4 regions of the Vibrio sp. CCUG 15886 genome follow, and region 3 is predicted to be linked to each of the others. Evidence: predicted binding sites of a transcription regulator. Region 3 holds the regulator's gene; each other region holds the start of a gene.
What was found. The regulator PurR, encoded in region 3, represses purine synthesis genes. The targets are predictions, from matches to a motif close to TNANGNAAACGTTTNCNTNA.
Positions count from the first base shown of each region.

Region 1: PQQ36_RS11035 (inosine/guanosine kinase) is a predicted target of PurR. The motif match lies at 2,994-3,013, and genes of this name have one in related genera.
Region 2: PQQ36_RS01610 (formate--tetrahydrofolate ligase) is a predicted target of PurR. The motif match lies at 3,387-3,406, and genes of this name have one in related genera.
Region 4: purE (5-(carboxyamino)imidazole ribonucleotide mutase) is a predicted target of PurR. The motif match lies at 2,639-2,658, and genes of this name have one in related genera.

Region 1 is NZ_JAQQBT010000004.1:220,025-227,843, forward strand. It holds gene tet(35) (tetracycline efflux Na+/H+ antiporter family transporter Tet(35)) at 1-385, opposite strand, end outside; lysine riboswitch at 492-671, opposite strand; gene PQQ36_RS11030 (H-NS histone family protein) at 1,161-1,568, shown strand; gene PQQ36_RS11035 (inosine/guanosine kinase) at 1,614-2,918, opposite strand; gene PQQ36_RS11040 (hypothetical protein) at 3,035-3,304, opposite strand; gene mnmA (tRNA 2-thiouridine(34) synthase MnmA) at 3,494-4,618, shown strand; gene hflD (high frequency lysogenization protein HflD) at 4,629-5,246, shown strand; gene purB (adenylosuccinate lyase) at 5,395-6,765, shown strand; gene PQQ36_RS11060 (DUF3833 domain-containing protein) at 6,944-7,477, opposite strand; gene PQQ36_RS11065 (chalcone isomerase family protein) at 7,479-7,819, opposite strand, start outside.
Region 2 is NZ_JAQQBT010000001.1:374,911-382,729, forward strand. It holds gene glgC (glucose-1-phosphate adenylyltransferase) at 1-1,174, opposite strand, end outside; gene PQQ36_RS01610 (formate--tetrahydrofolate ligase) at 1,618-3,366, opposite strand; gene PQQ36_RS01615 (inosine/guanosine kinase) at 3,548-4,852, opposite strand; gene PQQ36_RS01620 (CreA family protein) at 4,977-5,462, opposite strand; gene PQQ36_RS01625 (hypothetical protein) at 5,767-6,270, shown strand; gene PQQ36_RS01630 (HD domain-containing phosphohydrolase) at 6,331-7,819, shown strand, end outside.
Region 3 is NZ_JAQQBT010000003.1:32,114-39,932, reverse strand. It holds gene mukF (chromosome partition protein MukF) at 1-558, opposite strand, end outside; gene cmoM (tRNA uridine 5-oxyacetic acid(34) methyltransferase CmoM) at 561-1,370, opposite strand; gene elyC (envelope biogenesis factor ElyC) at 1,468-2,268, shown strand; gene torR (two-component system response regulator TorR) at 2,349-3,062, opposite strand; gene torD (molecular chaperone TorD) at 3,298-3,945, shown strand; gene purR (HTH-type transcriptional repressor PurR) at 4,256-5,260, shown strand; cyclic di-GMP riboswitch class I at 5,457-5,545, shown strand; gene PQQ36_RS08740 (TfoX/Sxy family DNA transformation protein) at 5,661-6,254, shown strand; gene PQQ36_RS08735 (TVP38/TMEM64 family protein) at 6,379-7,056, shown strand; gene PQQ36_RS08730 (putative signal transducing protein) at 7,070-7,378, shown strand; gene PQQ36_RS08725 (alpha/beta fold hydrolase) at 7,424-7,819, opposite strand, start outside.
Region 4 is NZ_JAQQBT010000017.1:847-8,665, forward strand. It holds gene PQQ36_RS19095 (DUF1488 domain-containing protein) at 1-73, opposite strand, end outside; gene aroE (shikimate dehydrogenase) at 77-910, opposite strand; gene hemF (oxygen-dependent coproporphyrinogen oxidase) at 1,046-1,963, opposite strand; gene PQQ36_RS19110 (L-threonylcarbamoyladenylate synthase) at 1,992-2,549, opposite strand; gene purE (5-(carboxyamino)imidazole ribonucleotide mutase) at 2,730-3,215, shown strand; gene PQQ36_RS19120 (5-(carboxyamino)imidazole ribonucleotide synthase) at 3,219-4,352, shown strand; gene PQQ36_RS19125 (DNA topoisomerase family protein) at 4,418-4,987, opposite strand; gene PQQ36_RS19130 (DUF494 family protein) at 5,011-5,490, opposite strand; gene dprA (DNA-processing protein DprA) at 5,493-6,596, opposite strand; gene PQQ36_RS19140 (LysM peptidoglycan-binding domain-containing protein) at 6,596-7,693, opposite strand.

The sequences.
Region 1 (7,819 bases), on a different contig from region 3:
CGTCTACAAAAATGAATACGCCTAAAAACGCTGCTAGTAATTTCGAACCTCGCTTACTTTTCACTCGAGTCTGTGCCCATTCAGCAAAAGCTCGAGTGCCTCCAGAAAGAGTCAGTAGAGCGGTGGTCATACCCAATAACAACAAGAAACCAACAATACTCATATTCCAAGTATTGATGCCACCATCTTCAATAAAAACAGCTGAAACTTTATCTGTAATATAAGCTGCCGCAGAGCCTACCGAATAATCATTCAGTAACACTGCACCTAGAAGAATACCGACACCAAGCGATACAAGCACTTTACGCGTTAAAATGGCTAGCGTCAGTGCCACTATCGGCGGTAAAAGTGAAATGGGAGATGTAGCAAAATCTATTAAATTCATGATCTTCAAAAACCAAAGTTTGGCTAGAGATCTACTGCAGACAAAGTAAACAGGATGTCCGTTACTTATGTTGAACTAAGCGACAGGGAAGTGAACACTTCACCCAACCTACAGTAGCGCTCCATAGTTATACATTAAATACTATGGCAGTATTGTTCCTTTCGGATGCAACCCCAGCAAACTGCTTTGATATGCAATTCACTTCGGCAATGGATACCTTTCACTATTATTCATTGGCATCACCCCAATAATAGTTACTCTTTACCATTGCGCCTCTACGTCGATAACAAATTCTTAACTATCTGCCGATTAAAAAAACAACAAATAATCTAATTTATCGCATCAGGTAGCGGCTATTGTACTCATGACGCTCCTCATTGCAACAGATCTGTCTTAAGTTGATTAAATTTGAAAAATCAATATGAGACAGGTTTTCTATTGCCGTTTCATTAATCCATTCTCTTTGCATCATGATACTAATAATAGAAAAAATGAGATCACAAACCACTTTCCATTGAACCATTTTGTTATAAAGCCATCTAATCATTCGTAAAATATTTTTGAGATAGCTTTTTGTTCAGTGAAGGAATTGCTTCTACAACTTTCGTCTGTCTTAGAAATTTTATAATCATTCTTTTTTAATTTTTTTACTTTTAATATTGCTTATATTGTATTGCGCGTTAATATTAGCATCGTAAGAATTAATCTAGTTTGTTTAATTTAATTCTCGGTATTATTATTAGACAATCGACTTAGCGAATATATAGGAAAGGTTATGTCTGAACTAACAAAAACTCTGTTGAACATTCGCAGCCTACGTGCGTTTTCTCGTGAACTTACTCTTGAGCAATTAGAAGAAGCTCTAGATAAATTGACAACTGTTGTTGCAGAGCGTCAAGAAGCGGAAGCAGAAGAACGTGCAGCGAAAGCTGAACAAGAAGCGAAACTAGCGGCTATCGCAGAACAAATTGCTAAAGATGGTATCGATGTCGAAGCACTAATCAGCGCACTTGCTGGCGAAACTAAAGTGAAGAGCAAAGGTAAACGTGCTCCTCGCCCAGCGAAATACAAGTACGTTGACACCAATGGTGAAGAAAAAACTTGGACTGGTCAAGGTCGTACACCTTCTGCAATCCAAGCTCAATTAGATGCGGGTAAATCTCTAGAAGATTTCGAAATCTAATACATTTTAGATATCAGTAAAAAGGCTCCTTTCGGAGCCTTTTTATTATCTTTCCCAATACGCTTCTTCTAAGCTATCTTCGCGTTCCGGTAAGCCACGAGATAGGCGCGGAGAATGTTGTACCAACACTTCATAACTGGCACGGTTAGCATACTTACACACTTGAGAAAAAGATGAGTACGTCAAAAACTCATACACGTGCTTACTTGAGTTTGGCACGTTTTCTTTGTGATATTTGTTTGCCGCCATATCGTGCAGTACCGCTGAAAGTGCAGCATCACCTGCCCCATTGGTATTTTTAATTTTCTCAGGACCGCCCATATACGGTGAAATATGTGAATAGACTTTAATCGGGTTTTCACAAGATGCTTTTTTCGTTGGACGACTAAATTCATAACGATTGAATTCAGCAATGCAGCCTGGAAGTAACGGTAGAGATGTTTCACGCTTCGCGCTGTCTTCTGTATAACCGGCCATAAATAGACCAAGCGGACCCGCAGTACAAAGTACCATGTCTGCCCAATCCAGTGTTTTATCTGAAGCGGCTAAAGGATCGGATTCCCCAGTCAATGCTTCGGCTTCATCTTCATTCATCGCAACTACCGTCACATTGTCACGAATAAATTCTTGCCAGAAGGTTGGGTCATCTTGAATCACAAATTTAGTGCCAAGCGTCAAAACAACAGGTACATCGTATTTTTTTGCGTACTCGATGGCTTTCATCGTCGCATCAGGCATTGGATCACCTTCTTTACAACGAATCAAATAAGCGGTGAGCACCAAAGCTGAGGCTTTTTTAAAGATCTTTTCCGGAATATTATCTGGATGAAGTTGGTTCATTTGACCTTCACTAATCGCAAAAGTGCGTTCACCATCTTCGGTAATCAACGCGAAACAGCGACCAATCGCGCCATCGACACCTTGCAGATAATTAAGATCCATACGGCTTGATGTGTTACATAAGTAACGGTATCCGTAACTACCAATCTTAATATCTTGACTCATCACGCCCAATAATGTCGAACGATCATCTGCGAGCACTGAGTAATTGTGCAGCGTATTGCCAATCGTACCGCCAGCATATTCGTTGGTAATCAGATTTTCTTGCTTTAACTGCTGATATAGCGCTTCTGCCGTCACATCATCAATAACCAGCGAGTGCCCTTTACTCAAACCGTATTTTTCAATCATTTCCGACGTCACTCTCGCTTCGATATCCACCAAAGTTTGATCAATACCGATAATATGAGTACGCGTCATTTTCTTGCTTTCCTGCGCCTGACTCACTAATGGGTCACGTGCATGTACGGGAAAATAGTGTTTTGATTTGCGCTGTCCGGGAAATTTCATAGTGTTTGTCTGAGTACGGGGTTAAAAGAAGTGCGGATTCTAACTCGCACTCCCATAGGCGGCAATAAAGGCAATTATAGCAAACGTTTGCTACGTACTTTTTATTTTGCGAGGCGCTATTCACCTTCCATAAAGCTTAAATCTGGCAGGCAATCCAAGTTTTCGCTGTAACGTTTTAAATTGAACTCGCCGTCATTTTTCATCACGTCGAAAATCTCAATTGACATTGCACACGCCATCATCGCCACCGCATCTTCACGAGGCGTGCCTGTCATCATTAGGCGCATCAACGTTTCTTTGACCTTGATTGGATTTCCATCTTCAAGTTGATTTTCAATGATCTCGATAAGATCCGCCTCTTGCATAAATTGCATTTCGTCAGTCATGATGTTTACTCATTAGGATTTTTTCCAACTATGCCACATTCCCACTCAGAGCTCGCGCGGAATTTCTTTTCGCTTGTCCTTTTGCTGAAAAAAGCAGCGAAAACGAATTGTGATTGCGATCTCGGATCTGTCACCCGTTTCTGCTTTCTGTTAGAATTCGCCTCCAGTTAATTTTAGTGGTGTTGAGTAATGTCTGATAACAGCCAAAAGAAAGTCATCGTTGGTATGTCTGGCGGTGTAGATTCATCGGTTTCTGCCTATCTTCTAAAACAGCAAGGCTATCAAGTTGAAGGCCTATTTATGAAGAACTGGGAAGAAGATGATGATTCTGAGTATTGTACTGCGGCAGAAGATCTCGCCGACGCTCAGGCTGTTTGTGACAAACTTGGCATTCACCTACATAAGATCAATTTTGCGGCAGAATACTGGGACAATGTATTCGAATATTTCCTTTCCGAATACAAGGCGGGCCGTACCCCTAACCCAGACATCCTTTGTAACAAAGAAATTAAGTTCAAAGCGTTTTTAGAATTTGCCGACGAAGTACTTGATGCCGATTACATCGCGATGGGTCATTATGTCCGTCGTTCTTTCCCTGAAAATGGTGAAAAGCCACAGATGCTGCGTGGTTTAGACGGCAATAAAGATCAGAGCTACTTCCTCTACACGCTAAGTCACGAACAAGTGGCACGTAGCCTCTTCCCTGTTGGCGAGCTGGAAAAGCCAGAAGTTCGTCGCATTGCGGAAGAACAAGGTCTGATTACCGCGAAAAAGAAAGATTCTACCGGTATCTGTTTTATCGGCGAACGTAAGTTCACCGATTTTCTAAGCCGCTACTTACCAGCTCAACCGGGTAATATTGAGTCGCCAGAAGGCGAAGTGCTTGGTCAACACCAGGGTTTGATGTACCACACGCTAGGCCAACGTAAAGGCCTACATATTGGTGGCCGTAAAGGCGGTGGCGGTAACGAAGAACCATGGTTTGTTGCAGAAAAAGACCTTAAGCGCAATGTGTTGATTGCCGTTCAAGGACAAGATCACCCTATGCTTAAGTCCGAAGGCCTGATTGCTTCTCAGCTTCATTGGGTAGAACGTGAGCCAATTCGCGATGTGATGAAATGCACGGTGAAAACTCGTTACCGTCAACAAGATATTCCTTGTACAATCATCCCTATTGATGACGAAAACATTAAAGTGATTTTCGATGAACCAGAGATCGCAGTGACCCCAGGTCAATCCGCTGTTTTCTACCAAGGTGATGTTTGTCTTGGTGGTGGTATCATCGAGAAACGCATTAAATATACTCAAGCTTAGGAGTCGTTACGTGGCGAATACACTTTATGACCGTACCATTGCTTTTGCTGGCATGTGCCAAGCTGTGGCATTAGTTCAGCAAATCGCGAGAAACGGACATTGTGATCAAGATGCCTTTGAAACTTCTATTAAAGCAATTTTGAATACCAATCCAGCCAACACACTTGATGTGTTTGGCAATGAGTCACAACTCAAACTGGGTTTGGAATGCTTAGTAAAAGGGATTGATAGTACCCCCACTGGTAGCGAAGTGACTCGCTACCTCATCAGTTTGATGGCGTTAGAGCGCAAACTGATGGGCAGGAATGATGCGATGTCACAACTTGGCGATCGTATTCAGATGGTACAAAGACAGACGGAACACTATGATCTTTTTGAAGAACAGATGATCAGCAATGTGGCCAGTATCTACCTCGATGTTATCAGCCCTATCGGCCCTCGAATCCAAGTGACAGGTACGCCGACGGTATTACAACAAACATCGAATCAACACAAAGTACGTGCGTTACTCCTTTCTGGTATTCGCAGTGCCGTGCTTTGGCGTCAAGTTGGCGGTCGACGCCGCCATCTGATCTTCGGCAGAAAGAAAATGGTTGAGCAGGCGCAGATCCTGCTGGCTAGAATGTAATTCGACCATCATTAGCTCGCGCCAGACGCGAGCTAATTGTTTTGGTCAAAATCACCTTAGCGCAAACGTTTGCGCAATATTCGTGACAATTGCCACAGTTATTGGTATAAAGCTCGCGAAATTTTGAAACCCAATTCAGGAGAACATCATGGAACTGTCAGCATTGACTGCTGTTTCACCAGTAGACGGCCGTTACGGAAGCAAGACAATTGCGTTACGCGAAATTTTCAGTGAATACGGTCTACTAAAGTACCGTACTATCGTTGAAATCCGCTGGCTACAAAAGCTTGCTGCTACTGCTGAAATTGCAGAAGTGCCAGCGTTCAGCGCAGAAGCAAACCAATTCCTCGACGATCTTGCTGCTAACTTCTCTGAAGCAGACGCATTACGCATCAAAGAGATCGAGCGTACCACTAACCATGACGTTAAAGCGGTGGAATACTTCTTAAAAGAGAAAGTCGCTGACGTTCCTGAGCTTCACGCTGTTAACGAGTTCTTCCATTTTGCCTGTACTTCTGAAGACATTAATAACACCTCACACGCTTTAATGCTTAAAGAAGCACGTGAGACGGTCATTCTTCCAGAAATTCGTAACCTGATTGACGCAATCAAAGCACTTGCTGTTGAATACCGTGACATTCCTCTTCTATCTCGTACACACGGTCAGCCAGCTTCTCCATCGACAATGGGTAAAGAAATGGCAAACGTGGCGTACCGTATGGAGCGTCAATACAAGCAAATCGAAAACGTTGAAATCCTAGCGAAAATCAACGGTGCGGTAGGTAACTACAACGCACACCTTTCTGCTTACCCAGAGCTCGATTGGCACAAATTCTCTGAAGAGTTCATCACTGAATCTCTCGGTGTTACTTGGAACCCTTACACCACGCAGATCGAACCACATGACTACATCGCAGAGCTATTCGATGCTGTGGCACGTTTCAACACGATTCTGATCGACTTCGACCGTGACGTTTGGGGTTACATCGCACTAGGCCACTTCAAGCAAAAAACCATTGCTGGCGAGATCGGTTCTTCAACCATGCCACACAAAGTGAACCCAATCGACTTTGAAAACTCTGAAGGAAACCTAGGTCTTGCAAACGCAGTGTTTGGCCACCTAGCACAAAAACTGCCAATCTCTCGTTGGCAACGTGACCTGACGGACTCAACAGTTCTACGTAACCTTGGTGTGGGTGTTGGCTACGCAATCATCGCTTACACATCGACGCTTAAAGGCATCAGCAAGCTTGAAGTCAACCGTGAAGCACTTCTTGCGGAACTAGACAAGAACTGGGAAGTACTTGCAGAGCCAGTACAAACCGTTATGCGTCGTTACGGCATTGAGAAGCCATACGAGAAGCTAAAAGAGCTGACTCGTGGTAAGCGTGTAGACGGTGAAGCAATGCGTAATTTCATCGACGGTCTTGAGCTTCCTGAGCACGAGAAAGCACGTCTAAAAGAGATGACGCCAGCAAACTACATCGGTCAAGCTATCGAGCTGACAGACAAGCTGTAAGAGAATCGAGAATCGAGAATCGAGAATCGAGAATCGAGAATCGAGAATCGAGAATCGAGAATCGAGAATCGGATAATTGTTAGGGTTGACGTGAAAGCGTCAACCCTTTCTTTCTTTAGGGCGGAGATAAGGCTAGACTCCTATTCCCGAATCTCGGAGCGCAGCGTTCCTAACTGTTTTATTGCCTCTGGAAGAACAACGTAATCGTCCCTACCTCTACGCCAAACTTCTTAATCTTGGTGAGATTAAACACATGCTTTTCATCTTGGCGATAAAGCCAATCATCAAAGGATACCGTCAAGCTTGAACCATCGACTTGCAGTTCAAAATCATAGCGCCATTGCAGTGCATTACCCAGCTCCATTCCCTCAGCAACGCCGATAATATCGTCAGCTTCGCCTTGATAGCGACCATCGGACAATCGGGTAATCCGCCAAATGCGCTGATCAATCTCACCATCGTCAAAAACAAAATCTTCAACGAGCGTCAGTGTGTTATTGTCAACAGAACCAACAATCTCAACCTCAAAGCGTCTGGTTTGTTTACCGCTATAGTCTTGCACCATGCCCCAAGCTTTCACATTTCCAGAAAAATACTCAAACAGTTCAAACTTTGGAGATGCTTGCTGGTAGTCCTTAAGGTCACTCGAACAGCCGACCAAAACGTTCAATGTCATAACAAGCAAGACGATAAAAACATTATGTTTGTTCATCTTATTGATTCCATCCGATTAATTTTGCTCGCAAAGAGGGATATTGAGTTTTTGGCGATAACCAAATCGCGAGGAAAGCATCGTTAAGCTCCTGATCAGCCACATCACCGGCCACTTCAGCTTTGTCACTGTCATGTCGAATAAAAAGCAAACGCCCTTTTTCTCCATCAGTAATGTAGGTCAGTTTGTCGCCTTTTTTGATGTTGGGAAAAATCAGCTCGAGGCTATCTCTCCACGGTTTTTTCGCTGTGATACCCATCTTTTGCCACTGCTCTTCCGTTGCACTGAGTAGATCCTCACGTGAAATATCGCGTAAGTATCGAATCTCCAAGGCGAGGGGAT
Region 2 (7,819 bases), on a different contig from region 3:
CTGAAATTTTGAAACGTTGTGCGTCTTCTAAGCGGTTCAAGCCAATTTGAGTGTAGGGCGGGACTTTGACATGTTTGTCGATGATGCAGTTGACCAACTGGCATCCTTCACCAATTTCAACATCGTCAAAAATGATGCTGTCGACCACCGTTGCACTGTCGTTTATGCGTACATTGGAAGAAACGATGGAGTGCTGCACTGATCCTCCCGAGTTGATGACACCATTGGCAATGATCGAGTTAATGAAAATTCCTTCATTACCGCTGCCTGAAGAAACGGTTCTTGCTGGTGGATATTGGGGTTCATAGGTACGGATCCCCCAGTCTTTTTGGTAGAGGTTCATCGGAGGAATCGGCTCTAAAAGGTCCATGTTTGCCTGATAAAAGGAATCAATGGTGCCCACGTCGCGCCAATAGCAATCTTTATCTACCCGCCCTTTACTACCACAGAACTTGTAGGCAAACACAGACCCAGTATCGATGAGTTTAGGAATGATATCTTTACCAAAATCATGGGATGACGCGTCATCGTCGGCGTCTTCTATCAGTGCTTGCTGCAACACCTCCATACTGAATATGTAAATCCCCATCGAGACCAAGCTTCGCTCGGGATCATTGGGTAAATGGGGCGGATTCTGCGGTTTCTCGACAAACGAATGAACGCGATGGCGCTCATCAATACCCATGACACCAAAGGCTTTGGCTTCTTTACAATTTACATCCATGCAAGCGACCGTCAGCGCCGCATTATTGGCGATGTGTTCCTCCAGCATCGGTGCGTAGTCCATTCGGTAGATGTGGTCACCGGATAACACCATGACGTACTTGGCTTCACTGCGTTCGAGCAACCACAAGTTGTGATAGATGGCATCGGCTGTGCCTTCGTACCATTTGCCACCTTTGCGCATTTGTGGTGGTACGGAGGTGATGTATTCGCCCAGTTCAGGATTGAAAATGGACCAACCATCACGAAGGTGTTTTTGCAACGAATGCGATTTGTACTGGGTGAGGACGAGAATTTTACGCAGGCCGGAGTGCAAGCAGTTGGTAAGCGTGAAATCGATAATGCGGTATTTTCCACCAAATGGTACCGCGGGTTTTGCTCTGTCATCCGTTAATGGACTGAGTCGTGATCCCATGCCTCCGGCCAGTATCACTGTCAAAATGTCCTGCATGCGTATTCTCCCTGAATGTGTGCAATATCATAGAGATTAGTACAAGAATTGAGCCAAAACCTTTTTATTGAGAAATCATGACGTTTTCATTAAATAATCCATTGTTGTGCACAAAAAGTAAGCAGTGAGCTTGGGGCATGCACCGTGTTAGTGCGTCGCAATGATAAAAAAGGTCGGCATCTAAGATCTTGGCGCTTAGCGGTTTTACACTGTAAATAGCAGAAAATCACAAGTACTAAACGAGTGGCTTGCACGGGCTGTGCTAGACAAGGCTTTGGGTGGGATTTCTCAGTGTTATCGGAGTAATAAACTGAAAAATAAAAGAATTTCTGCAATCTAGTATGCGTTAGATTCGAACAAAAAGCGCCTTGTTGCAAGGCGCTTAAGGGGGCTCAATAGGATCCTCAACAATGAGATAAATAATGTGATATTGAAATCGTGGCTTAGCTTAGGCCAACAATATCGCCATTTTCATCGATATCCAGTGCCATAAAAGCGGGGATGTCTGGCAGACCTGGCATAGTCATCACATTACCAGTGAGCGCGTAAACGAAACCCGCGCCAGCACAGAGCCTAACTTCACGGACCATGATGGTAAATCCACTTGGTGCACCTTTGAGAGAGGAATCGGACGAGATAGAAAGGGGGGTTTTTGCCATACACACGGCCAACTCGCCAAATCCTAATGTTTGATAAAGAGCTAACTGCTGTTTTGCGGTATCGCTAAATTGCACCTCACCACAACCGTAACCTTTAGTACAAACGGTGATGATTTTCTCCTCGAGCGTTTGCTCTGCTCGATACAGTGGGCGAAAGTTTGCTGGCGCATCACATGCTTCAATCACTTCACGAGCTACCGCCTCCATGCCTTTACCACCTTTGGCAAAGCCCTCGCTGATCGCGACACGAACATTGAGTGGCAGTTGCTGGATCCAAAGCTTGAGTTGCCCAAGCTCCTCTGCGCTGTCTTGTGGAAACTGATTGATAGCAACGACCACTGGTAAACCGTATTTTTGCGCGTTATCAATATGCCATTTTAGGTTACTAAAGCCGGATTCCAGCGCAGCGCGATCCGGTTGAAATAAGGCGTCTGGTAATGGCATACCAGGTTTTAGGTCATACAGCCCTGAGTTTGCTTTCAAACCGCGCAAAGTCGCAACAATCACCACGCAATCGGGGGCTTTGTGCGAAGTTGAAGATTTGATGTTGCATGCTTTTTCAAGCCCCATATCTGAGCCAAAACCGGCCTCGGTGACAACGTAACTCGACAGTTTTAAGGCAATCTCATCAGCGATGATGGATGAGTTCCCGTGTGCAATGTTAGCAAATGGACCCGCATGAATAAGGGTAGGCACACCTTCAAGCGTTTGCATCAGCGTCGGTTTGATCGCTTCTTTCAGCGTTACTGTCATCGCACCTGCCACTTGTAACTGTTCTGCACTGACAGGTTCGCTATCCAGATTGTAAGCGAGAACCACTTTACCAATACGTTCACGCATATCTTGAAGGTTTTTCGACAACGCCAAAATTGCCATCAGTTCAGATGCGGCTGAAATATCAAAGCCTTCTTCACGTTCAAATCCGTTGATGGTCTTGCCTTCGTCATTGATTCCAACGCGAACTTTACGCAGTGCGCGATCGTTGTGGTCCATTACGCGTTTCCAAACCACGCGATCTGGGTCAATTCTTAATGCAGGAAGCCCGGTGCGAGCTTCAAAGGCTTGATAACCAGCGCGCTGTTCGTGATAGATGCGGGCATCAATGGCAGCTGCGGCGAGATTGTGCGCCGCAGTAACGGCGTGAATGTCGCCAGTAAGATGCAAATTAAGTTCATCCATCGGGGCGACCTGTGAATAGCCACCACCCGCAGCGCCCCCTTTTACACCAAAAACAGGCCCCATAGAAGGTTGACGGATACACGCCATCACCGATTGATTGAGGCTTTGTAACCCTTGCGCTAGACCGATAGTGGTGACGGTTTTGCCTTCTCCAAGTGGGGTTGGTGTGATTGCCGTGACCAAAACAAGTTTGCCATCTTGTTGCTCAGCAAGGCGTTTTACACATCGGGCAGACACTTTCGCTTTATATAAACCGTGAGTTTCAAACTCATCTGCCAGCAGTCCTGCTTTTGCGGCAATCTGTTCAATTGGTTTAAGAGGTGTCGTACGACAAATATCGATATCTGAAAGCATGCAAAACCCTTATCTAACAATCACGCAAACGTTTGCGGTGGCATGATACTTAAATGCATAATTGAGTAAAGTATTATATAAGCTTAGTTGTGCTACAGCTTAGTTTAATTTGAGAAAAATTGGCTTAGATCAAAAAGAAAAGGCTGCATAATAGCAGCCTTAAGAGCATTAAGTACGGAATCTATCGATCCCAATAAGCTTCTTCTAAACTGTCTTCACGTTCTGGTAAAGCACGTGATAGGCGAGGTGAATGCTGGGTCAGTACTTCATAACTGACTCGGTTTGCGTACTTACAAATTTGTGACAATGACGAATAGGTCAGGCACATATGCTGGTGTTTCTCTGAGTTCGGGACATTCTTCAGATGGAACGCGTTGGACGCCATATCGTGAAGAAGGGCAGAGAGTGCGCCATCGCCAGCACCATTGGTGTTTTTGATTTCGGCCGGGCCACCTAAGTAAGGGCCAATATGGGAGTAGACGCGGATTGGCTCTTTACATTCAGCTCGGCGCATTGCACGACTAAATTCGTACATGTTGAAGCCTTCAATCGCACCTTGGTAAAGGTCGTGCGTCGTTTCGCGTTTCGCATCGTTGTCGGTGTAACCTGCCATGTAAAGGCCGTCTGGACCCGCAGTGCAAAGGACAAGGTCAACCCAGTCGAGTGCTTTATCGGCCGCTTTCAGTGGATCAGATTCACCGGTCAGAGCTTGGCCTTCTTCTTCATTCATCGCCACAACCGTGATGTTTTCACGGATGTACTCTTGCCACCATTCAGGGTTGCCTTCGATCACGTATTTCGTTCCGAGAGTCAGTACGACGGGTACGGAATGCTTTTTCGCGTATTCAATAGCACGTTGTACCGCTTGTGGCATTGGATCTTCCGGCTTACCTCGCATTAGGTACGACGAAACCACGAGCGCTGCTGCTTTTTCAAACACTTCTTCTGGAATGCTCTCTGGAGCGAGCTTGTTCATGTGGCCTTCGTTGATCGCAAAGGTGCGCTCACCATCTTCAGAGATAAGGGTGTAGCAACGACCAATAGGGCCATCCACCGTTTGTAGGTGGTTGAGGTTCATGCGAGAAGATGTACGACACAAATAGCGATAGGCGTACGAGCCAACTTGAATATTTTTCGACATAACGCCCAGTAGAACAGACTTACTGTCTGCTAAGACTGAGTAGTTGTGAAGGGTGTTGCCAATGGTATCACCAGGGTATTGGTGAGTAATTAGGCCACGTTCTACTAACTCTTCGTAGAGAGCGTCAGCTTTACTTTCTTCAAGAACTAGCGAGTGTCCTTTACTTAACTCATATTTCGCCAAAAATGCGTCATCTACACGCGCTTCGATATCTACGATTGTCTGACCAACACCAACGATGGTTGGGCGGTAGAGCTTAGGTGCCACTTTAAGTTCAGTAACGAGTGGATCTCGAGTGTTTGTAGGGAAATAGTGTTTAGATTTTCGCTGACCAGGAAACTTCATACTAGTGATAGATTGAGAAAAAAGAGGCGCATCATATCACAGATTTTTTGAAACAAGGCTCTTTTTGTTACGCGAAAAATTGGCCGAACATTTTTTGTTCGGCCAAGTGGTTTTTGTGCAGATATTATTGAGTTAGTGCTTCTGTTTTGCTCGGATCAACGTAGGCGTCAGTCCCCCAAAGTGGGACCGTTGATAAGCTATGTTTGAAGCTACCTTCGGTTTCTTTGGTTGTGTACGAAAGGTAGAGTAGGGTTTGGTTCTTTTGATCGTAAATACGACGAACCTTCATTGTTTTAAAAAAGATACTTTTTGACTGCTTGAACACCACTTCGCCGGACGAGCTTTTGTCGATCTTAGCGATCATTTCCGGTGTAATACTGCCAGTCTGGCGGCAAGAGATAGAGCTGTCACTCGGATCGGATAGGCTTAAGTTTGCCTCAATCGAAGCGATGTGACACGTTACGCCGGTGACCACTTCATCTTGTAGCGAGGTGATTTTAATGTCCTTTAGGGTAAACCAACCCAAGCCTACGTCACCGACCTCGTTGCCACCACACCCTGAAAGCAGGGCTGTTGTCGCGAAAACAGCGGTAAGTAGTTTTAATTTCATCGTCTTATCCTTTTTGACCTTGTCAACTGAATGATCTTACCTTACCAGTTTTGACCCTCAGCTGTCTCTAACTAGTTCGGTCAAACTTGCATCATGCAAACGTTTGAATCATAAATTGATTAGAACCAATCTTAACCGCATGGTATGGTATGAGCCTTGCAGGAAAGTAGGAAAACGAAGAGGTTATCAGTATGAAGAGAACATGTGTTGTGCTGTTGATTTCGTTAGGCTTACTTGCCGGGTGTTCAGCACCTCCGAAATCTACCATCTGTACACCAAAAATTTGTGATATTTGGAATTAATCATGTCGAATCAAACTCCGGCAATAACGAATAAAAAGAACAAGTGGTTATCCGATCAAGTTGATTGTGAGTTTCCCACCAAAGAAAGTATTGACGGATTGCAACTCTACCGCGCTTCTGCCGAGCAGCGCATTACCGAGCCATTTTCTATCGCGGTGACCGAATGTGAGGAGATGGAACACTACTTGGTCGACTTTCACCGTCTGACCATTATGTTTGCACTGCTGCAAAGTAAGCGTTGGTCTGACGAAAGTGAACAATCGTTAATTGTTGAATTTCTAACGCAAATCATTCTATCGCCCGAACACGATCTTTATGTGAGTTTCTCTCACGGTGAGCCAGTAGGCGCAGCGATGGTGACGCGTTTGGAGTCAGAACTTTTGGTTTCCGATATCGTGTACAAACAAGCTTTCGATAAAGAACGAGTTGCGGGTTATTTGAGCTGTTTGCTTGAAAAAGTCACCAAAGAAATGTCAGCGGTAGAGAAAATTCTCATCGAAATTTGATCAATGTCGTAATAAGTTCCTAATCAGCCACTATCATATCCCCACCATTTATTACTTGGGATGCATATGAGAACGCTTAGGCTTATTTTGATGTCCGTTGTTGTGCTGTTGATGAATTCCGCATTCGCTTCGACACAATGGCAAACGCGCCAAGTGCTCATTCTCCATTCCTACGATGCTTCTTATCAATGGACTCAAGAGATGCAGAGAGGCATTGAGAAAGCCATTGACAGTATTGACGGTGATGTTCGTTTATCCGTTGAATATCTTGACACCAAACGAATCTCTTCTGCGGACTACTTACAAAAGACCGCTGAGTATATGACCGCGAAATATCGAGGTTATCACTGGGATGGTGTGTTGGTCACCGATGATAACGCATTGCGCTTTGCACAGACGTACTTTTCACAGCAGCTCACACAGTACCCAGTCGTTGCCGTTGCGATCAATGATACACAGTGGCAAAGTCAATCGAGTAAGCACAACTTCCAAGTCATTTATGAAAAAGACCTTTTAGATGAAAACCTCGCTCTGATTGAAGCCCTTCGTCCCAATATTCAAAAACTTTATTATCTTGCGGACAAAAGTATTACCTCCGATCTGATTCGCGCCGACCTTAATCATTCGATGCGTCAGCATGCAAACATTGAACTTGTCGACATCTCAGATAAATCGCTCGACGAGGCCAGCCAATTTTTAGCTCAGATTGATCCGGACGATGCGGTGTTACTCACGCACTACAACACGGAGCTGAGTTCTGGCGTATTTCATTCCTACAAAAAAATCTCGAACACAATAGGCGACAGTAGCCGAGCACCGGTTTTTGTTTTGTGGGACCTCTATCTTGGGCAGCCAGGCATTGTCGGTGGCTACGTTAATTGTTCAGAGAAATTTGGTTATCAGGGCATGTTGATGCTGGCTGAGCAAATGGGCTACACCTTGCCAGAGGCGATGATGGATGAAAGACCATCCTCACTTGTCTTTGATTTTAACGCACTAGACAAGTACGACATCGATTTAGATAAGTTACCGTCTAACGCCACGTTATTGAATGAACCCGTCTCTTATTTGGTGAAACATCGACAGGTATTGCTGGTTGCGGGTGTGATTATTTTGTCGTTGTCTATGGTGATCGCCATGCAGTACATGACGATTCAGCAGAAAAAACTGATCAACTTGAAAAATCGCAAAATTGTTGCTCTGCAGAGAAGGACATTAGCAGTGCAAAAAGAGATGATCCATGTGCTAGGTGAAGCCATTGAAACACGTTCTGGAGAAACGGGTAACCATGTTAAACGTGTCGCGCAATTATCCGTTGGGTTAGGGCGTTTATGCGGATTGAGCCACCGTGAGTTGGAGATGCTAGAAATCATTAGCCCGATGCACGATGTTGGTAAAATCGCCATTCCCGAAGCCATACTGGACAAGCCCGGTAAACTTAGCCTAGAAGAGCGAGAAGTGATTCAGACCCATTGTGAAGTAGGTTATCGCCTCCTTAATAACAACAAAGCTAAGATCATGAAATTAGCCGCATTGGTCGCGTTACAGC
Region 3 (7,819 bases):
TTGCTCATCCATCACGCGTTGGTTGAGATCGATTTGATCAAAAATCTCACCCACAGAATATTTCAGCACCGCATAGACATTTTTCTTCCAATGCCCTGCCGTCCCGCCTTGCTTGGCCGCTTCAATGGCTTTCGCCATTTCGCCAGCCACCATGGAGAGTTGAATCGATAATCTAAGCTTGGAGAATTCTCGATGACGGACATAGTAGTCGGTAATGCCGATCGCCAACGGCGAAAGACGGTAGATACTGGCACCTTCCGTCATTTCGCTGGTAAAGCGGCTGATCAGGCGCTGCTTAACCAACTCATTGATGGCGTTGTTGGCGCGAAACGCTGAGGCTTCACCCGTTTCTTCAAACAGTCGAGTGACGATAGTAAACGCATCATGCAGCTCACCTTCACCCAACTCTTCATCAAACCTTTCGTTACTTAATACAGCGATGGCGATGAGAAACGCCAATCGCTCGGTGGTCAGGTTCAATGAGAAATCGTGCTGCTTAACCCAACTAACCAATTCATCGATTGGTTGCTCTGCAGCATTGAGAGTTGTCTCACTCATTGTTATTCCTGTTTATCTTTCTTCTTAGCCCACACATGAATGTATCGGCCCAGCGAGAGGTAAGGCTCTTGGCGACACAGACGTCGTTCCAACTCGAGCACATCCTCATACTGGTAATCACCCATATTCTGTCTGTTCCCTATATAATCACTGAAACAGCGAATACCGGATTTTCCATAAATTTCAAAACCTGCGTCTTCAATCCACTGATAAACAGATTGAGGTTCTAGGCCTTTTTGCGGTTGCAGCTTAAAGCGCTTGCGATGAGGCATACCCTCAAGAATATGTGGGATATTGCCACAAACCACATTCTTATAAACCAAGCCATGGTGGTTGTAGAACATAATAGACGCGGCGCCACCCGGTGCGACTTGTTCTAATACCGTTTCCAACGCGGATTTTGGATCCGCCAACCATTCCATCACGGCATGAAACATCACCACATCGACGGGCTCTGCTAGGTGCTCACCAATCTTCTGTACCGGAGAATGGATCAGCCGATACTGCTCAAGCAAGCCATTTTTTGCAATATCCTGCTCTGCTAATTGCAGCATTTCAGAAGATAGATCACATAAGGCAATGTGATGTCCGAGTTTGGCAAGCTTTTGTGACATTTGTGCCAACCCGCCCCCCGCATCCAATACGGTTAGAGGCTGTTTGGCCTCGCCAAAGGTGGCTAACAATTGTTGAAGATCTTCCCAAACAATCACTTGGCGAATCTCGCCTTTGTCTGACCCGTAAATATTTTTTGCAAATTTGTGGGCAATATCGTCGAAATTACGGTCTTGGTTCACAGCAGCTTGAGTTATCATATCTAATCGTGCTGCTATTCTGTCATAAGGAAAGCAGATATAAAGAGGCATTCTCTTATTTTTATTATCAAGTGATGTTTTTTCGGACTATTTCTGTATGTTTGAGCTGAAAAAAGTGCTCTCGGCACTGTTAATGCCTTTGCCAGCACTACTTTTAATAGGCTTAGCTGGTCTGATGCTGATTATGTTTAGCACCAGACAAAAAACGGGGTGTTTCATCATATTATTCTCCTTTTTGGGGATATTCTTGGTTTCTTTCCAACCCGTTGCCAGCAAGTTATTAATGCCATTAGAAAGGCAATACTCTGTATTTCTACCCGAAGTACAAACCGTCGATTACGTCATGGTATTGGGCAATGGCCATGTGGTGGATGATCAAATCCCCCCTACGTCTGAGTTAAGCCGTGCTTCGTTGATGCGTTTGACGGAAGGGATTCGTATTTTAAAGATGTATCCGGGCTCAAAGTTGATTCTGTCTGGCTATGCGGGCGGCTCAGAAACCAGCCATGCGCGCATGATGGCAAACGTGGCTTTGGCTTTGGGTGTCGCGAAATCAGACATTATTCTTCTTGAAGATGCCAAAGATACTTGGGAAGAGGCGAGACAAGCAGCGGCATTTGTGCGTCAGAAACAGCTGGTTTTGGTTACTTCTGCCAGTCACATGGCACGTGCAATGAAAGAGTTTCATGACGCTGGCATAACACCGTTACCTGCGCCAACAAACTACCTTGCGCAAAAGAACATCTCTCAAGCCTGGGATAGATATGCCCCTAAAGCCATCTACCTCGAGCAAACTGAGCGCTACTGGTACGAAACCCTCGGCCAGCTATGGCAAGGCATGCGAGATTTGCTTCTTACTGACGAACAAATCATGGCAGAGAATCGCGCATCAAAATGATGAATCATGATCTGCAGAAACAAAAAAAGAGCTTAATCCGCTCTTTTTTTGTTTGTTAATTTTGGCTTTCTAAGCCACGCCTAGTCGCCTGCAAACATGTAGCCTTCACCGTGTACGGTCACAAAAATTTGTGGGTTCTTAGGATCAAACTCCATTTTTGCTCTCATGCGACGAATCAAAACATCAATCGTTCTGTCGTTTGGCGCGTCAACACGATGGCTGATCATGTTGAGAATGCGTTCACGGCTTAGTACCTGATTTGGGTAAGACGAAAGCGCCACCAGCAGCTCATATTCTGCCTTGGTCAACTTCACTGGCTCACCATTGTGGCTCAACGCTCGACGATGAATATCGAAGGTCCAGTCACCAAAACGGACAATATGGTCTTCGTTTTCCGCGTCTTGATGTTTTGAACCACCACTGCGCGCAAGCGAAATCCGCCACAACAAGTTTTTCACTCGAACCAGCAGTTCACGTAACTCAAATGGTTTGGTGACGTAGTCGTCTGCCCCCATCTCCAAACCAACAATTTTATCTATGCTATCCGTGCGTCCGGTTACCAAAATAATGCCAATGTCCGATTGGCTGCGTAGTTCACGGGTCAGCATCAAGCCGTCTTCACCTGGTAAGTTAATGTCTAACATCACCAAATCAACGCAGCTATTTTGCAAAATATGACGCATCTCGGCACCACTTTCCGCTTCACTTACTGTGTAACCTTCTTTTTGAAAATAACCCGCAAGTTTACTGCGAGTCACTACATCATCTTCTACGACTAATACGTGATAGCTCATTTACACCACTTCATGTCATTTCTGTCTACACGGGCAGATATTCTATTCATAACTAGTAACATTTCTAGTCATACTTCGTTTGAAATGCAAGTATCTTGATTTTTATTGATTCAAAACAAGCTTAATATCAAGCCATTAACAAGCTCAAATATATTTATATTTTTCTTAACAATAGGCGTTATTGTTATTCATTTTTTTTGGTTACACTTATAGGAGATTGATTTAGGAGCGATAAATGATGCAAGAGATAAAAGCCTTTAATGAAAAACGTGCGGAAATATATTGGTGGCTTTCGAGCTTATTTGCCAAAGAGCTGACACAGGAAGAGCTCGATAAATATCAAAGCATGGAAATTAGAGCGTTTTTAACTGGATTGGCTGAAAACGATGCACTGAGACCATCCGTTAACGCCTTCGTCGATGCACTCAATCGTCTTGTTGACCGTCAAGATGCGCAATTGGAATTAGCGGCAGATTTTTGTGACCTATTTTTGAAAACCGCAAAACACGGCGCACTTCCATACGCATCTATTTATCTAACAAAAGATGGCCTACTCAATGGCGAACCAGCACAAAAAATGGACACTTGGCTGAAAAAACATGGTGTGCAGGTCAATCAACAACTGAATGAACCGGCCGATCACTTAGCTATCATGCTCGACTTTCTTGGCAACCTTATCATTCGCTCAAATGAGCTTGAACAAGATCGCCACATGGAAGAAGCCTTCATTGAGCAAAACGCATTTATTCAAGAAATGTTGCTCTCTTGGTTACCTAGCTTCTCTCAACGAGCAGCAGAATATGATGAGTTTGGTTTCTATAACAGTGCAATAAAACTACTTGTTGCGTTTTGTATGCTGGACAGCGACTATTTAGTTGGATAATAATTACGCCCTTATCAATAGAGCAAACACTCGGTTACACTTTAACCACTAAAGTGTGAACGCGGATACACTATTCGCCGTTTGAGTAGGTTGCCACTCTTGCCGTCTCGGTCTAAAATTGAGACCGCAATCGATAAAATATGATTTTAATGCAAACCGCTGAAATACAGCGGTTTTTGTGTTTATTTAAAGCTAAGCTGCTGCTTTTCTAGTGTGTCTTCCTTACAAAGCGAATTCGGAGAAAGGTAGCAAACTGTGTTGCAACAAAGAATCGTAGATTCAAAATGCAACCTTAGACAGGACAATACCTATGGCCACAATTAAAGATGTCGCGCGTCTCGCTGGAGTATCCACGACCACAGTGTCGCACGTAATCAACAAAACGCGTTTTGTTGCAGAAGCCACTCAAGAAAAAGTCATGAAAGCGGTTGACGAGCTCAACTACGCACCGAGCGCAGTAGCGCGTAGCCTAAAGTGCAACACCACTCGTACTATTGGTATGCTGGTCACACAGTCGACCAATTTGTTCTTTTCTGAAGTAATTGATGGCGTAGAAAGCTACTGTTACCGCCAAGGCTATACGCTAATTCTTTGTAATACGGGCGGTATCTACGAGAAGCAACGTGACTACATTCGTATGCTTGCGGAAAAGCGCGTAGATGGCATTTTGGTGATGTGTTCTGACCTCACCGAAGAGCTCCGAGAAATGCTTGATAAGCATGCAGATATTCCTAAAGTGATTATGGACTGGGGTCCAATCAGCTCACAAGCCGATAAAATTATCGATAACTCAGAAGAAGGTGGCTACTTGGCCACTAAGTACCTGATTGATAACGGCCATACAAAAATCGCGTGTTTGAGTGGCCACTTTGAAAAAGCCGCGTGCCAAGAGCGCATCCAAGGCTTTAAACGTGCGATGAAGGAAGCCAATATTACCGTTAACAACGAGTGGATCCTTGAAGGAAACTTTGAATGTGACACGGCTGTGATGGCTGCTGACAAGATCGCGTCATGGCAAGATCGCCCAACTGCGGTCTTCTGCTTCAACGACACCATGGCACTGGGTTTGATGAGCCGCCTTCAGCAGTTAGGCCTTCGCATTCCTGAAGACATCTCTGTTATCGGCTACGATAATATTGAGTTGGCGGAATACTTCTCACCACCGCTAACAACCATCCACCAGCCAAAACGCCGTGTTGGTAAAAATGCATTTGAGATCCTTCTCGAACGCATTAAGGACAAAGAGCATGACAAACGCGTGTTTGAAATGCATCCCGAGTTAGTGGTTCGTGATACCGTCAAAAAAATCAATTAGTTAAGACTAATATTCTAAAGCATCCAAATCTGGATGCTTTTTTTTCATTCTTAGTAAGTGATTTGTTAAGTCAAATTCTGTTAAGTTCTTAAAATCGAGCATTCATTCACTTAACTGCAACTATTATCTGAACCAATGTCACATTTTTTATTTGAAAATGTGATGTTACTTCAATAGAAATCGTATCCTTCTAGAGTCACGCACAGGGCAAACCATTTGAAAAAGTGGGACGCAAAGCCTCCGGCCTAAACCAGACGTTTTTTGGTAGGTAGCGGGGTTACCGATGGCAAAAATGCATAACAACAAGTTTACCCATTAATGACATTGTATTTGCATTGGTTTGCTAATCTCTCGGACCTGATTTGGTGGCGTAATAGTAATTACACCGAGATAACACATCATGGATAAACCGATACTCAAAGATTCAATGAAGCTTTTTGAGCAACTTGGTGCGATAAAATCTCGCTCAATGTTTGGCGGATTCGGCCTTTTTGCAGATGAGACCATGTTCGCACTTGTGGTGAAAGACCAGCTTCATATTCGCGCAGATCAAAAATCAACATTACTTTTTGAAAAGCAAGGACTCAAACCATACGTTTATACTAAGCGTGGTTTCCCTGTTGTCACTAAGTACTACGCGATTTCAGACGCGCTATGGCAAGACCAAAATGCACTACTCAACGTAGCCAAACGTGCATTGGCCAGTGCTAATAACGATAAACAACAGCAAGCAACAGCAAAACCTGAACGATTAAAAGACCTGCCTAACCTGCGTTTAGCCACCGAACGAATGCTTAAAAAGGCGGGAATAGAAACAGTCGAGCAGTTGGAGTCTCAAGGCGCGGTTCGTGCATACGAAGCGATTAAAAACACCCACAGTGGTGCCGTGAGCTTAGAGCTGCTTTGGGCGTTAGAGGGAGCCATCAATGGTACGCACTGGAGTGTGATTCCTCAGCAACGTCGAGACGAATTAGTGAATAAATTGTCTTTGTAGACAAGCACGTTTATTATTTCTTATAGATTAAAACCACATCAAAATGATGTGGTTTTTTTATATCGTTTGAAAGATTTTCTGTCTCAATCAGGTCTGATAACCAAGCTATCTGGAGAAAAATTGAATGAACAAAAAACTCGTATTCGGAATCTTGCTTATCGCGACCATTATTTTATTGGCGGTTAATTTTAGTCAATACCTCACACTCGACAACGCTAAAGCACAACAACTTGCCCTGAACAGTTTTATTGAAGAAAACTTTCTGTTTGCTTCAATAAGCTATTTTGTCATTTACGTTGGTCTTACCGCCTTTTCAGTACCAGGAGCAACCGTCGTCACACTATTGGGCGCTGCTCTGTTTGGTTTTTGGTATAGCCTACTGCTTGTCTCATTTGCCAGCACCATTGGAGCAACCATCGCATTTTTGAGTAGTCGCTACCTACTAAAAGATTGGGTGCAGGCACGTTTTGGAGACAAACTTAGCGCGATCAACCAAGGCGTTGAAAAGGATGGCGCCTTTTATCTATTTTCGTTACGCCTGATCCCAGTCTTCCCATTTTTCCTTATTAACTTGCTGATGGGTTTAACACCAATTTCCATTGGTCGTTACTATCTTACTAGCCAGATCGGCATGCTACCTGGCACGGCTGTTTACCTAAATGCGGGGACACAATTGGCCGACATCAACTCGTTGTCGGGGATACTTTCACCAACAGTATTAGCCTCATTTGCGTTACTGGGTGTCTTTCCTATCGCTGTAAAATGGATCATGAGTAAATTTAGACCTCAACTCTCTTCATAAAAGGAATTCACTTATGAAGATATTCACCGCCAACACTCCTATAGAAGCGCATATCGTGTGCCAGTTACTGATGAATGAAGCGGTACAATGTGAGGTTCGAGGTGAGGGTTTATTTGGCTTGAGAGGTGAGTTACCAGCAACTGAGGATACCAATCCATACATTTGGCTATTAGAACCTGAGAAAGTCGATTTTGCTAAAGCGATATTAGACAGCTATCGTGAGCAGCAAGTAGCACATCAAAATTGGCAATGCCCACAGTGCGGAGAAGAAATAGAAGGTCAATTTGGAGCTTGCTGGTATTGTGGGCAAGTGCTTGAGTAATGAGCACAATTGACAGAGGAAGGCACTAGCCTTCCTCTTGTTTTATTAGATTTGGCGTTGGATAAAATCGATCGAATGCTGGTTAAACTCGTCGGGCTTTTCCACATTGCACACATGGCCACAGTTTTTTATCTCTAGCAACTCACTCTGGGTGTGAGCCGCAACCATCTCTTTGACGGGTTTAATAAACATATAATCACGCTCTCCCATCAAATATAGCGTTGGGATTGGCAATTCACGCTCTTTGAAATAACGCATCAATGGATTGACCTCTGCCGCGAGTATAAACCAGCGCTTAAACTCTTTTTGACACAGCTTCTTCGCTTCACGGATAAAGAGATGACGTGATTCCTGCTGATTTTTTTGCGGCATCACAATGTAGGCAAACAGCTTGTACAACCACATATAGGGCAGCACATGCTTGCCAAAGTTACCTAGAGA
Region 4 (7,819 bases), on a different contig from region 3:
GCGCGGCGAAGTTCACTGATTGTGACGCTTCATCCCAAGATTGCATGTCTGGAAATAAGATGGCTTGATTCATCGCTTATAGCCCTTCAAGATTTTTTCTTAACTCGCGCAAGATTTGTTTAGACCCGGGACGCAACCCTCTCCATAGCATGAAACTTTCGGCAGCTTGCCCAACCAACATACCCAACCCGTCATAGGCATGAGCAGCGCCGTGTTGCTTAGCCCATTGATTGAAGGTGGTATCGCCCTTGCCATACATCATGTCATAGCTAGTACTGTTGGCGGCAAATATAGATGAAGAGAGGGCAGGTAACTCACCACTCAATGAGGCAGACGTAGAGTTGATAATAACATCGTACTCTTCCGTCACTGTATTCATCTCTTTTGCGATAACAGATCCATAGGCAGCAAACAACACAGCCAGTTCTTCAGCTTTAGAGAAAGTACGATTCGTAATGGTGAGAGAGGTTGGTTTCTGGTCGAGTAGTGGTTTAAGCACGCCACGAGCGGCACCACCAGCGCCTATCACTAGAATACGTGCACCTGCTAACACAACTTGGTGCTGCAACAAGTCTTGCACAAGGCCAGCGCCATCAGTGTTGTCACCAATGATATCGCCATCATCCAGTTTTTTTAGTGTATTCACTGCGCCAGCCAATTGGGCTCGCTCTGTTAAACGACTCGCAAACTGATACGCCTCTTCCTTAAAAGGTAAAGTCACATTGCACCCTTTTCCCCCTTCAGCAAAAAACGCTTTCACTGCCTCAACAAACCCCTCTTTTGGCGCGGTTTCTGCGGTGTAGATTAAAGGCTGGTTGGTTTGGCGAGCAAACAAGGTGTGAATAAATGGCGATTTACTGTGTTCGATAGGGTTACCAAACACGGCATAACGATCGATTTGTTGAGTCATTTCCTTACCTTTGTTGTTCTTACCGAGCTATTTCGCTCTTGTTTAGCTATAGCGAAAACAGGGCCATCTGATTAACGATGACCCTATCACTATCTATCTATATAGAAAAGAGCAATAGAAGAGGAGATTCCTTTCTTACCATTCTTTCGGTTTTAAGTAATGCTGGTAAAGGCTTGCTTCTGGCGAATCAGCCTGCGGTTCATAGCTGTATTCCCAGCGAGCCAGTGGTGGCATCGACATCAAAATCGACTCCGTACGCCCCCCACTTTGTAAGCCAAACAAAGTCCCGCGATCATACACTAGGTTAAACTCAACATAGCGGCCACGGCGATACAACTGGAATTCGCGTTCACGCTCGCCATATTCTGTCACTTTACGACGCTCAACAATGGGTAAGTAAGCATCGCAATACCCTTCACCAACGGCTTTGATGTAGTCAAAGCACTTATCAAACTCCCACTGATTGAGGTCATCAAAAAACAGGCCGCCGATGCCTCGAGTTTCACCGCGGTGAGGCAAATAAAAATAGTCATCACACCAAGCTTTATGCTGCGCATACACATCAGCACCAAAAGGCGCGCACACTTCCTTGGCGGTGTTGTGCCAAAATTGGCAATCCTCTTCAAACGGATAGAAGGGAGTTAAGTCAAACCCACCACCAAACCACCAGATCGGTGCTTCCCCCTCTTTTTCAGCAATGAAGAAACGCACGTTTGCATGCGATGTCGGAACGTAAGGATTGTGAGGATGCATGACGAGCGAAACGCCCATGGCTTCGAATCGGCGCCCAGCCAATTCTGGACGATGCGCCGTTGCAGAAGCTGGCATTGCATTACCCTGCACATGGGAGAAGTTAACCCCCCCTTGCTCAAACACGTTGCCATCACGCATAACGCGCGTCCGGCCACCGCCACCCAATCGATCTCCTGGCTCTCGATGCCAAGCGTCTTCTATAAATGTTGCTTTGCCATCTTCTTGTTCAAGTCGTTGACAAATTTGATCTTGTAACTGCATCAAGTAAAGCTTGACGGCTTCTTTATCTATTGTGGACATCTAAACTACCTTTTGAAGCTGAGCAGGGTTATCCCTGTCTTAATAATTGTTCTGTACGAGCATCGCGGATTTCACTAGGTCGATGGCGCTCACCAATCTCACCAAACAAAATGACAGAGATCTGGCTGCCCAATTGGTCTTGAACCTGCTCAACGGTTTTACACTCCGTTTGGCCCGACAAATTCGCACTGGTAGAGGTTAGCGGCTTTCCATACTCACTGCACAACTTTTGCACCAAAGGATGATCACTCACACGAACCGCAACGGTCTGACGATAGCCCGTGACGAGCGCCGATGCCCGAGCACTTGCAGGCATGACCCATGTATAAGGACCGGGCCAAGTGGCAAAAACTCGCTGAAGTTGCTCCGCTGACAAGCTTGTTAAATCGAGATACGGTTGGAGCTGTTGAAAATCAGCAGCGATCAAAATCAAGCCTTTGTCACTGGGTCGCTGTTTAATCGTCAAAAGACGCTCAATGGCCACCTCATTATCAGGATCGCAACCTAAGCCAAACACTCCCTCTGTCGGGTAAGCCACCACTTGACCTTGCTTTAACGCCTTCACGACTTGTTGTAAATTACTCACCACTTCTTCTCTCTAGACACTCAACCTATTACAAATAAGCCAATAACCAGCCGAATGCCAGCGAAAAACGCGCATGGTGGTTTTCACTCAAACGCAAACGTTTGCTTGAGGTAAAAAACCTCGTATAATGCGCACAAAATTGATCAGCTCACCCAATTATGCAGCTTGAAGGAGTTTGAGATGAAAGTCGGTATCATCATGGGTTCTAAATCAGATTGGCCAACCATGAAACTGGCAGCAGAAATGCTGGACAGATTTGGCGTGGAATACGAAACCAAAGTGGTTTCAGCACATCGAACTCCTCATCTCCTTGCTGAATATGCCTCAACCGCCAAAGAACGTGGGTTGAAAGTGATTATTGCCGGTGCAGGTGGCGCGGCGCATTTGCCGGGCATGGCAGCGGCATTTACCTGCTTGCCCGTTTTGGGCGTACCCGTGCAATCACGTGCTTTATCAGGGCTCGACTCCCTCTACTCTATTGTGCAAATGCCAAAAGGCATCGCAGTAGGTACATTGGCCATTGGTGAAGCCGGTGCCGCAAACGCGGGTCTTCTCGCTGCGCAAATCCTTGGAACTCACGACGAAAATATCATGGCTAAAGTTGAAGCCTTCCGCAGTGAGCAAACTGAAAGCGTCCTCGCTAACCCAAATCCTGCAGAGGACTAAATCATGCACGTATTGGTTCTAGGCGCAGGGCAATTGGCACGCATGATGTCGTTAGCCGGTGCGCCTTTGAATATTCAGATTTCTGCCTACGATGTGACAACGGGTGATGTCGTTCACCCTTTGACATTGCATCTCCTTGGTCACGGCTTGGAGCAAGCGATTGAACACGTTGATGTGATCACAGCAGAGTTTGAACACATTCCTCATGACGTATTGGCGATCTGCCAAGCGAGTGGCAAGTTTCTTCCAAGCAGTGAGGCGATTAAGGCTGGTGGTGATCGTCGTTTGGAAAAAGCCTTGCTTGACCATGCGGGCGTACGCAATGCCAATTACTACGTCATTGAAACGCGTGAAGACTTCAATAAAGCGATTGAACACGTTGGGATACCTATGGTGTTGAAAAGCGCATTAGGTGGCTATGATGGTAAAGGGCAATGGCGCTTAAAAGATGCCGCACAAATTGAAACCCTTTGGCAAGAAATGGCAGCTTGTATCGCTGCTACGCCAACTCAAGCGATTGTCGCTGAAGAATTTGTTCCATTTCAACGTGAAGTTTCATTGATTGGCGCTCGTGGTAAAGAAGGGCAAATCGAAGTCTACCCACTGGCAGAAAACATTCACGTTAATGGCGTGTTAAGCCTTTCAACGGCAATCGACTCACCGGACCTACAAGAGCAAGCCAAACACATGTTTACTGCTGTTGCTGAAACATTGAACTACGTTGGTGTGTTGGCGCTTGAATTTTTCGATGTCGACGGACAATTGCTGGTCAATGAAATTGCACCTCGAGTTCATAACTCCGGCCATTGGACCCAGCAAGGAGCAGAAACTTGCCAGTTTGAAAATCACTTGCGTGCCGTTTGTGGCTTACCACTTGGGAGCACTAAGCTGGTTCGTGAAACCTCAATGATCAACATCCTTGGTGAAGATACTCTGCCCGCTAGCGTGATGGCAATGGATGGTTGCCATATTCATTGGTATGGAAAAGAGAAACGCGCAGGTCGAAAAATGGGCCATATCAACGTGTGTGGTGATTACAGCGGAGAGCTACAGCGCCGCCTTTGTGCTCTCGCCAATGTATTGGATGAGAAAGCCTTTCCAGCGGTACATGAGTTTGCCAAAAAGTGGCAAGCGTAGTCGCCCTTTCGGCTTTTAAACAGATAGCAAAAGGGTCGTCATGTGCGACCCTTTTCAATGTGAGCTCAACGCGATTGAGTATGCTGGCATTTGCGGCTTGCGCATTGTAGCTTCACACCACTGGCGAGTTTCTTCTCGACCAACAAGGGAAAACCGCATGTTTCACAATGCCCTTTGACTGGCGGTAAGTTCACCGCAAACTTACACTTCGGATAGTTATCACAGGCATAGAAGGTTTTACCAAAGCGGGTTTTACGCTCAACTAAGTGTCCTTTGCCACACTCAGGGCAAGCAAACAACGCTTTGGAATTCTGCTCAGGTTCAGGCTGATTGATTGGTTCAATGTGATGACAATGTGGGTAATGACTGCAACCGACAAACATGCCGTAACGTCCCTGACGAAGCACCAACTCGTTCCCGCACTCAGGGCAAGCAACCCCCAATTCTTTGACGATATGGCCATCATTTTGATGAAGGGGCTTGACGTAATCGCACTGTGGGTACTGATTACACCCCAAAAACGCCCCATGCTTACCGTGTTTTAACACCAACTCTCCAGCACATTGCGGACAAGGCGTATGCTCAAGCGCATGCTCGTGAGCGGAAAACAAAGTGCGATCAATTTTACTACTCATAGCTACCGTATTCGCGGAACAGTTTAATGAAGAATGCCTTGCTCTTTGGTGTATAACAGCTCTTCCATTAGCGTGTAGGCGTTCTCGTTGCCGGGAACATTGAATAGCACCATCAAAATAATCCACTTGAGATCTTCAAGTTCAAACTCGTTGGTTTCCAATCCCATCACTCGATCGATAACCATTTCACGAGTCTCAGTGGTTAACACATTGATCTGTTCTAGAAACAACAAAAAGCCGCGACATTCTAGATCCAATCGTTGGATCTCTTTAGGTGTGTACACTCGTGTTGAAGAGATTGCACTGCAACGCGAAATCGCAGAATGATCATCACTTTTTTGTAATGCTGCCAGCTCTTCTAACCAAAGAAGGGCTTTGTAGATATCTTGCTGGTGAAATCCTGCTCGAAGCAATTCGTCTTCAAGCTCATCTTGATCCACTTGTAAATCTGCATCGCTATGGATGTAGGTTTCAAATAGATACATCAGTATATCCATCATCATAGCTAGCCCCTCCCCCTTCGAATATAGCCACCGTTAACTGCAACAACATGCCCTGAAAGCTCAAGCTCCAAGAGCTGCATCATGACTTCTTGCACAGGTATATTGGTCCTGTTTGCTAGAATATCAACTGGTGTAGCCTCATTACCTACGTTAGCTAACAGCTGAGGAAATGGCAATTGTTCTTCCGTATTAGAGGAAGAAAATAAATCCGCTTGTTGGTTTGTCGACCAGTCGAGCAAAGTTTGCACTTCACTCAGCACATCTTCTACCCCAGTGACTAAACACGCTCCGCTTTTTATCAGCAAGTTTCCGCCGCGTGCATTGGTAATATGGAGAGAGTTAGGCAAAGCAAAGACTTCTCGACCTTGCTCAGCGGCATAACGGGCGGTAATCAAAGAACCGCTTTTCTCTGCCGCTTCGACCACCAAAACCCCCAGAGACAAGCCACTAATGATTCGATTTCGACGAGGAAAATGTTCGGCTTTGGCTTTAGTATTGGGACGAAACTCCGAAACCAGCGCACCTTGCTGACCAATTCTCTCGGCAAGGCCTTTGTGGCGAGCGGGATAAATATGTTGAAAGCCCGAACCAAGAACGGCAACGGTTTCGCCTCCCGCCGTCAGCGCACCATCATGGGCATGGCCATCAATCCCAAGCGCTAAACCACTGGTCACCACCAACCCATGCTGTACCAGTTGAGCCGCAAAGTCGCGAGCATGTTGCAACCCTTGCATGGTCGCATGACGACTCCCCACCAGCGCAATTTGTGGCTTAGTTAAACAATGAGGATCACCCTGTACAAACAGTTGGCAGGGTGGTGAAGCCGTTTCCTTAAGCAGCGGCGGATATAGGCCATCATGAAGGGTAAGAATATGATGCTGGGAGGAAAGCTGCTGCCATTGAAGGGCGGCTTCAGCGTCTTGCTGAGCACTACTTCGCAAGGTGATGATTTGCTGGGACGACAGCCCCAGCGACAGTAGCTGCTCTTGGGAATAACGCAGAATATTGATCGGGGAATCAATACTGAGTAACTTGGTTAGCTTCTTAACCCCAATATTGGGCGTAAAACTGAGTGCTAACCAAGCATGCAGTTCATCTTGACTCATCAAGGCGTTTGCGCCGTGACTGATTCGTCAACTTGCACTGGCGCCACGACCAAAATGTCACGGCTGATCGGTTGAGTACTGCGGGTGATCAACGCCAAGCTGAAGTATTCGTAAGGACGAATGATCATCAACTCACCAATGCGACTTTTCGGCAAGGATATCTCATCGGAAGAACCACTTTTCTCGTAGCTGAATTGGCTGTCACTGCTACGATAAACGTTGTTTGAGGCTTTATAGAGTTCGAAAATATGCCCTTGGCGTAAATTGTCCACTTTCCCTTTGTCCAAAATTACCACTTGGCTTGGTGCACTGTAATCGATGCCATCAATACTGCCCAATATCTTGGCATCAACATCTTGAGGGGCAGGCGCCGGATAAAAGGTCGTAGACAGTTCTTCGACGAGGTTTTCAGATTGAGGCAATGCAATGTCGTTGATCAATACTTCTTGTCGCTGACTGGTCACTTCAATACCGGAATAGTCTTGTGCCGATTCTTTAAGCTCACCTTGTGCAACCACACGTAGCGCGATCATGTTGGCATCGGGATCTGCTCGTTCAAACTCTTGCACTTGACGATAAATCGCCCAATGGGTTTCCGTTTGTTGGCCGCTGATGAAAATACGCTCGTCTTTGGCAAGGTATTTTCGTCCATCGCTGGTTCCCATCACGCGCGCGACACTGCTGAGCTTCTCTTTACTCAGCAGTCGGTCAGATTGCAAATAAGGCAGAACCAACCCTTCATCCACTGTTGGTACCGCTTTTTTCTCCGTGATTCGAGCTTTCGGGCTCAATGTCACCACCGGTTTTAAACTCAACATCGGCTGACCGTTTTTCCAAACTAACGACAGCTTATCGCCAGGGTAGATTAAATGAGGGTTATCAATATCAGGGTTGATCTGCCACAAACGCGGCCACAACCAAGGGCTATCCAAATAGAGCGCTGAAATATCCCAAAGGGTATCTCCTTTTACGACGACATAAGTTTGAGGTGCGTCTGGCTTGATGTTTAACGGAGCTGGCGACTCCTGGGCAGCCACACTCACACTAAACAACAAGGGTAACAATGCGCGTGAAGCGGCTTGCAGCACTGAGTTCATGCCTTAACTCCTAGATGGATTAGCGAAGCGACAAATGGGAAATTGCTGCTAGGATGCTGTCATTTAGGCTATAAAATGTCTAGAATTGAGCCAACAAGGTTTGTGCTGTTTCGGCACAGTTCAACA